DNA from 2 places in the Pectobacterium quasiaquaticum genome. Region 1 is predicted to be linked to the other one. Evidence: predicted binding sites of a transcription regulator. Region 1 holds the regulator's gene; the other holds the start of a gene.
The links. The regulator CRP, encoded in region 1, controls carbon source genes, mostly activating them, when cyclic AMP is high. The targets are predictions, from matches to a motif close to ATGTGANNNNNNTCACAT.
Positions count from the first base shown of each region.

Region 2: the regulator CRP is predicted to act here: its motif matches at 1,830-1,847, upstream of yrbN (protein YrbN).

Region 1 is NZ_CP065177.1:3,972,009-3,976,225, forward strand. It holds gene IG609_RS18205 (YheU family protein) at 1-222, shown strand, start outside; gene IG609_RS18210 (phosphoribulokinase) at 347-1,216, shown strand; gene IG609_RS18215 (OsmC family protein) at 1,329-1,736, opposite strand; gene crp (cAMP-activated global transcriptional regulator CRP) at 2,112-2,744, shown strand; gene argD (bifunctional acetylornithine/succinyldiaminopimelate transaminase) at 2,902-4,128, opposite strand.
Region 2 is NZ_CP065177.1:658,693-662,909, forward strand. It holds gene pnp (polyribonucleotide nucleotidyltransferase) at 1-723, shown strand, start outside; gene nlpI (lipoprotein NlpI) at 864-1,748, shown strand; gene yrbN (protein YrbN) at 1,860-1,931, shown strand; gene IG609_RS03085 (DEAD/DEAH family ATP-dependent RNA helicase) at 1,924-3,831, shown strand.

The sequences.
Region 1 (4,217 bases):
CAACAGCTCGATCCAGAAACACTGGATAGCATCATCGAATCTTTCGTCCTGCGGGAAGGCACCGATTACGGCGAACAGGAGCGATCGCTGGCGCAGAAAGTGGAAGATATCCGCGGCCAACTCCAGTCTGGCAAGGTGGTGTTGGTGTGGTCTGAGTTACATGAAACCCTCAATATCATGCCCCGCAACCAGCTCAATGCTGGAGGACATGCCCCTTATTGAGCATGGCGAAAGTCGTGAAAGAACGCGTCAAACATGCTAACAATGATAATAATTACGTCTTTTTTGAGGATGCGCGCAGGCCTTCGGTCTATGCGAACCTCGCGATCACGGAGTCACGCGTCTTATGTCACATCAGCATCCGATTATTGCGGTTACCGGCTCCAGCGGAGCGGGAACCACAACAACCAGTCTGGCCTTCCGTAAGATTTTCCAGCAGTTTGATCTGCGTGCAGCCCAGTTGGAAGGCGATAGCTTTCACCGCTATACCCGCCCGGAAATGGATATGGCGATTCGTAAAGCGCGTGATTCAGGACGCCACATCAGCTATTTCGGCCCAGAAGCGAATGATTTCAGCCTGCTGGAACAGTCGTTTATCGAATATGGCCTGCACGGGCTCGGTCAGACGCGTAAATACCTTCATACCTATGATGAAGCCATTCCCTATAATCAGGTTCCCGGAACGTTCACGCCGTGGGAGCCAATGCCGGAACCCACGGACATCCTGTTCTATGAAGGATTGCACGGCGGCGTAGTCACCGAACAAAACGACGTGGCACAGCATGTCGATTTACTCGTCGGCGTGGTGCCGATCGTCAACCTGGAATGGATTCAAAAGCTGATTCGTGACGTTAATGAGCGCGGTCACTCGCGTGAAGCGGTGATGGATTCCGTCGTCCGCTCAATGGAAGACTACATCACCTATATCACGCCACAGTTCTCTCGCACACACATCAACTTCCAGCGTGTGCCTACCGTGGACACCTCCAACCCGTTCGCAGCCAAATCGATTCCGTCACTGGACGAAAGCTTCGTCGTGATTCATTTTCAGGGATTGGACAATATTGATTACCCCTATCTGCTCGCCATGTTGCAGGGTTCCTTTATTTCGCACATCAACACGCTGGTCGTTCCCGGCGGGAAGATGGGGCTGGCGATGGAATTGATCATGGCGCCGCTGGTGCAGCGGTTAATTGAAGGGAAAACTATCGAATAAGCATCGAGATACACGGGGCGGCCATAGGGGTGAGGCCTCCCTACCGGAACCTCCCCTGTGTTTCCCCTAATAACAGGCTTAAGTGACCAGAATGAGTGCCCAGAGAAAGGGATTATTCCAGCACTCTAATTTCGTGGCTGTGCGTCACCTCAACGGCTTTACCCAGCATCAGTGCTACAGAGCAGTATTTTTCCGCCGACAGTGCGACGGCTCGCTCGACAACTTTGTCGGTCAACCCTTTTCCCGTCACGATAAAATGCAGATTGATGTGGGTAAATAAACGCGGTGCGTCAGACCGACGCTCTGACGTTAATTTCACTTCACAATCCGCTACATCGTTGCGGCCTTTTTGCAGAATCGATACCACATCAATCGCGCTGCATCCGCCTACAGACATCAACACCATTTCCATCGGACTGGGCGCTTTATCACCGGAATTGCCGTCCATCAATATCTGATGCCCTGATGCAGATTCGCCCAAAAACGTTAAGCCTTCAACCCATTTCACCCGTGCCTGCATGATGCCTCTCCACTAAAAATTTTTTGAAAATTTATACCGTTACTGTACAAAAACCAGCGTTAATCAGCGCTTTGTCATGCTGAAGCGAGACAACACAAGACACGTCCTTCAAGCTGTGTTAAAACGAAAACAGAATAGACCTTTTCTGGACAAACCCAGAAACGAAGAAGATGATGGCCTGGCCAGACATACCCCAGCCACGTTTACGGTGCGGCAAGGCAGCAACCGGAAAATAAAGGGTACAGTGGTTTCAGTATATTCCCTGACGTCATTCTGCCTAGACTGAATTTTATTTTTTTAGCAGTAAAACACGCCGTACAGGGAACTCTGACCCCTGTAATTTGCGCAGTGAATTACAACAGAGGATGATAGCGAATGGTTCTCGGCAAACCGCAAACAGACCCAACTCTCGAATGGTTCCTTTCCCATTGTCATATTCACAAGTATCCATCGAAGAGCACGCTGATTCACCAAGGTGAAAAAGCAGAAACGCTTTACTACATCGTGAAAGGCTCTGTCGCAGTGCTAATCAAAGATGAAGAAGGCAAGGAAATGATTCTCTCCTACCTCAATCAGGGCGATTTTATCGGCGAGCTCGGCCTGTTTGAAGAAGGTCAGGAACGCAGCGCATGGGTTCGGGCAAAAACCGCCTGTGAAGTGGCCGAAATTTCCTATAAAAAATTCCGCCAGCTCATCCAGGTTAACCCGGATATCCTCATGCGCCTGTCTGCACAAATGGCAAGCAGACTTCAGGTTACCTCTGAGAAGGTCGGCAACCTCGCCTTCCTTGATGTGACCGGCCGTATTGCCCAAACCCTACTCAACCTGGCCAAACAACCTGATGCCATGACGCATCCAGATGGCATGCAAATAAAAATTACCCGTCAGGAAATTGGGCAAATCGTTGGCTGCTCGCGTGAAACCGTGGGCCGCATTCTGAAAATGTTAGAAGACCAGAATCTGATCTCTGCACACGGTAAAACGATTGTCGTTTACGGCACTCGCTAAGCCCCTGTCGCTGTACCCTACCAATAAAAAAGCGTGAAGCCTCGGCCTCACGCTTTTTTTATGGCGAGCTTCCTGCTCGCCACCCTACGGGTCGTTGCTAACGCAACGTTGAAAAACGTTCCCTACGTTTTTTATGGCTGATCTTTTGAGAGCATAATCAGTCTGCTGCGTTAACGACCTGCGCGACGGCTTTAGCAAATTTTGCCATCCCCTGCGCAATATCCTCTTCATCAATGATCAAAGATGGCACAAAGCGGATTACGTTCGGCCCAGCCATCAGCACCATAAGCCCCTGAGCCGTTGCCGCCGCCAGAAACTCGCCCGCACGACCGTGCCATTGCGGTTTCAGTTCAGCCCCCAGTAACAGCCCCATACCGCGGATCTGTTTGAATACATCGTACTGCTGATTGATTTTCTCAAGCTCGCTGACAAAGCGATCGTGGCGATCCGCTACACCTGACAGCACTTCTGGCGTATTGATAATATCCAGCGCGGCTTCCGCTACCGCACAGGCCAGCGGGTTGCCGCCATAGGTGGTGCCGTGCACCCCAACCGTCATGGCCGATGCGATCTCTTCCGTCGTCAGCATCGCGCTAATTGGGAAACCACCACCCAATGCTTTAGCCGTTGTGAGAATATCCGGCGTAATGCCGTAGTGCATGTAGCTAAATAGTTTGCCAGTACGCCCCATTCCGCTCTGCACTTCATCAAACACCAGCAGCGCCTTGTGCTGATCGCACAGCTCGCGAACGCCTTGTAAAAATTCAGGCGTAGCAGGCGTAATCCCCCCTTCACCCTGAACCGGCTCAAGCACGACTGCACAGGTGTGATCGTCCATCACCGCTTTAACCGCAGCCAGATCGTTGAAGGGAACATGAACAATATCGGCAGGCTTCGGCCCGAAACCATCGGCATATTTAGGCTGTCCGCCGACTGAGACGGTGAACAGCGTCCGACCATGGAATGCATTGTAGAAGGCGATGATCTTGGTTTTATACGGACTATGGCGTTTAACCGCATAGTGACGCGCCAGCTTGAAGGCAGCTTCATTGGCCTCAGCACCGGAGTTAACAAAAAACACACGGTCGGCAAAAGTCGCATCAATCAATTTGCTGGCGAGGCGCAACGCAGGCTCATTAGTGAAAATATTGCTGGTATGCCACAGCTTTTCACCCTGCTGCTGCAACGCGTTCACCAATGCAGGATGACAGTGACCCAGCGCCGTAACCGCAATACCGCCGGAGAAATCGATATACTCGCGGCCGTCCTGATCCCAGACGCGACTCCCTTTACCTTTCACGGGTACAAACTTCGCGGGTGCATAAACTGGCAAAATCACTTTATCGTGAGTATCCCGTGTCACTGCTTTCTGCTCTGCTGCCATTTGCTGCCTCACTCTGCTGTCCATCATATCGGAATGAAAATATAGTCACTAAATATGCATAAAAAATCAATTTCAGGCAATATTAAATC
Region 2 (4,217 bases), 1.2 Mb from region 1:
GGGCTGGTGAAAGAAGGTGATAACTTTGTTGTTCTGTCGGACATTCTGGGTGACGAAGATCACCTGGGCGATATGGACTTCAAAGTTGCCGGTAGCCGTGAAGGTATCACTGCGCTGCAGATGGATATCAAGATCGAAGGGATTACCCGTGAGATCATGCAGGTTGCTTTGAATCAAGCCAAAGGTGCACGTTTACACATTCTGGGCGTGATGGAGCAGGCGATCAGCTCACCGCGTGGCGATATCTCTGAATTCGCACCGCGTATTCACACCATCAAGATCAGTACCGATAAGATTAAAGACGTGATCGGTAAAGGTGGTTCTGTGATTCGTGCGCTGACTGAAGAAACGGGCACGACCATTGAAATTGAAGACGATGGTACTGTTAAAATCGCTTCAACCGACGGCGAAAAAGCGAAACACGCAATTCGTCGTATTGAAGAGATTACTGCCGAAATCGAAGTCGGCCGTGTGTATCAGGGTAAAGTTACCCGCATCGTTGATTTTGGTGCTTTTGTCGCTATTGGCGGCGGCAAAGAAGGCCTGGTGCATATTTCTCAGATCGCCGACAAGCGCGTAGAGAAAGTGACTGATTACCTGCAAATGGGTCAGGAAGTGCCGGTCAAGGTTCTGGAAGTTGATCGCCAGGGCCGCGTGCGCTTAAGCATCAAAGAAGCAAATGCGCAAGCCCAGGAAGCGGCAGCCCCGTCTTCTGAGGAATAACGACTGTTAGAAAACGGTCTTATGGCACCTTGCCTGATTATTATGGCAAGGTGCTGCGTGTATCGTAAGGGAATGGATGTCCTTGCGTTGAGCGGTCCGGGACAGGATGTTCATCCAATGTTTGTCTTCGGGAGTGGGAAATGAAGCCTTTCTTGCGCTGGTGTTATGTTGCAACAGCACTCATGCTGGCAGGATGCAGCAACACTGATTGGCGTAAAGACGCAGTATTGGCGATTCCGTTACAGCCTACTTTACAGCAGGAAGTGATTCTGGCACGTATGGAACAAATCCTTGCAAGCCGAGCATTAACCGATGATGAGCGAGCACAGCTATTATATGAGCGCGGAGTGCTGTATGATAGTCTCGGGTTACGGGCATTGGCGCGGAATGATTTTTCACAAGCGCTGACGATCCGCCCTGATATTCCAGAAGTTTTTAACTATTTGGGTATCTATTTAACGCAGGCAGGCAACTTTGATGCTGCCTATGAAGCGTTTGATTCTGTACTAGAGCTTGATCCAACTTACAATTATGCGCGTTTAAACCGGGGCATCGCTTTGTTTTATGGCGGTCGCTACCTGTTAGCGCAGGATGATCTGCTGGCGTTTTATCGAGACGATCCGAATGATCCTTTCCGTTCGTTATGGCTGTATCTTGTGGAGCGAGAAATCAATCCAGAGACGGCCAAAATTGCGTTGAAGAAACGTTATGACGACGCCAAGAAAGGGCCTTGGGGATGGAATATTGTCGAATTCTATCTGGGCAGTATCAGTGAAAAAACACTGATGCAGCGTTTACAGGTAGAAGCTACGGATAACACTTCGCTCGCTGAGCATCTCAGTGAAACTGACTTCTATTTAGGTAAGCACTACCTAAGTCTGGGGGACAAGAACACCGCTTTGGCGCTGTTCAAGCTGACGGTTGCCAACAACGTCCATAACTTTGTTGAGCACCGCTATGCATTGTTGGAATTGGCGCTATTAGGCCAAGAGCAAGACGACCTATCAGGATCGGACCAGCAATAGCTGACGAACACTTAATCAGCCTGAAAAAACTTCGGTTATCACCTTCACGGGTGAGGGCTTTTTTGTTCGCTTTTTAATCCAATTTGAGCCGGTTCACACTTTTCAATGAAAATGACTGAAAATTTTCACGACGAGTTATGTAGACTGGCCGCCATGTTTAATGAGGCACGTGTACATGACTGATTTATTTACTTCTTTTTCCGATTTGGGGCTGTCTGCTCCTATTATTAACGCCCTGACTGATTTGGGCTATGAAAAACCATCGCCAATTCAGGCTGAATGTATTCCCCATCTGCTGAGCGGTCGCGATGTGCTGGGTATGGCACAGACTGGCAGTGGTAAAACTGCGGCTTTTGCTCTGCCATTACTCAATAATTTAAAGCCTGAGTTAAAAGCGCCTCAGATGTTGGTGTTGGCTCCAACCCGCGAACTGGCTGTCCAGGTTGCTGAAGCTTGTAATGATTTTGCCAAGCATATGCATGGCGTTAACGTCGTTGCCCTGTACGGTGGCCAGCGTTATGACGTCCAACTGCGCGCATTGCGTGGTGGAGCACAGATCGTTGTGGGTACGCCGGGCCGTCTGTTGGATCACCTGAAGCGTGGTACGCTGGATCTGTCCAACCTGAGTGGTTTGGTGCTGGATGAAGCTGATGAAATGCTGCGTATGGGCTTCATCGAAGATGTTGAAAACATCATGGCTCAGATCCCTGCTGAACATCAGACTGCGCTGTTCTCTGCGACCATGCCTGAAGCGATTCGCCGCATTACGCGCCGTTTCATGAAAGATCCACAAGAAGTTCGCATTCAATCAAGCGTGACTACGCGCCCAGACATCAGCCAGAGCTACTGGACGGTGCAGGGTATGCGTAAAAATGAAGCGCTGGTACGTTTCCTGGAAGCGGAAGATTTTGATGCGGCGATTATTTTCGTTCGTACCAAAAACGCGACGTTGGAAGTGGCCGAAGCCCTGGAGCGTAGCGGTTACAACAGTGCCGCGCTGAACGGTGACATGAATCAGGCGCTGCGTGAACAAACGCTGGAGCGTCTGAAAGATGGTCGTCTGGATATCCTGATCGCAACCGACGTTGCGGCGCGTGGTCTTGACGTTGAGCGTATCAGCTTGGTTGTCAACTACGATATCCCAATGGATTCCGAGTCTTACGTCCACCGTATTGGTCGTACGGGCCGTGCAGGTCGTGCGGGTCGTGCACTGCTGTTTGTTGAAAACCGTGAACGCCGCCTGCTGCGTAACGTTGAACGCACAATGAAGCTGACGATTCCTGAAGTGGAATTGCCAAATGCAGAATTGCTGGGTCAACGCCGTCTGGCTAAGTTTGCCGCTAAAGTACAGCAACAACTGGAAAGCAGCGATCTGGATATGTACCGTGCGCTGTTGACGAAATTGCAACCGCAGGAAGAGTTGGATGTTGAAACGCTGGCTGCTGCGCTGCTGAAAATGGCGCAAGGCGAACGTCCTCTGATTCTGCCGCCAGATCCGGCATTCCGTCCGCGTCGCGAATACCGCGATCGTGATGAGTCTCGTAGTGATTCACGTGGCGATCGTCGCCGTGAACCCCGCGATTCCCGTGAGCCCCGTGATGGTGACCGTCCACAGCGTCGTGAGCGTCGTGATGCGGGTGAAATGCAACTGTATCGTATCGAAGTGGGTCGTGATGACGGCGTTGAAGTTCGCCACATTGTTGGTGCTATCGCCAACGAAGGGGATATCAGCAGCCGCTACATCGGTAACATCAAGCTGTTCGCGTCTCACTCGACGATTGAACTGCCGAAAGGTATGCCGGGTGACCTGTTATCACACTTTACCCGCACGCGTATTCTGAACAAACCAATGAATATGCAATTGCTGGGTGATGCAGTTGCACAGCCAGAACGTCGCGGTGGTGGTCGTCCTGCGGGTGCGGGCGGCGAACGTCGTGATGGTGCAGCGCCACGTCGCTCTTTCGGCGGTGGTGAACGCCGTGAAGGTAACGCTAACGGCGGTGAGCGTCGCGAGCGTTCTTTCAACCGTGATGCCGCTGCACCGCGTGCTCCACGTCGTCGTCCTGCTGACGCGGGTCAATAAAACTAACATTGAGTAATAAGCGTATTGGCTTACCGTTTAGGGCGAGATTAAATACTTCGCTTCAAATAACGAAATAGTGTGTTACGCAACATTTATCTTTGTATATTATTATAATAAGCGGCCCATCATTATTGATGGGTCGCTTCTTTTTATGACTAACCAGCCTATATTAATTTTATATTAAGGAGGAATTCACTCCGAAGTGCACGTTAAGTCACTACTCTTAATACCTCGAACACTTTAGACGACTGCATGAACTCAATATACTTACGCGGCACTACAGTTCAGTTACTCTGATAGCTTTTTAACTCTTCTTCCGACACCGTTCTCAGGGTAAACTGCTTTAGCTGTCTATAGTTCATGTTACTCGCGCGTCTTCTGTAGAA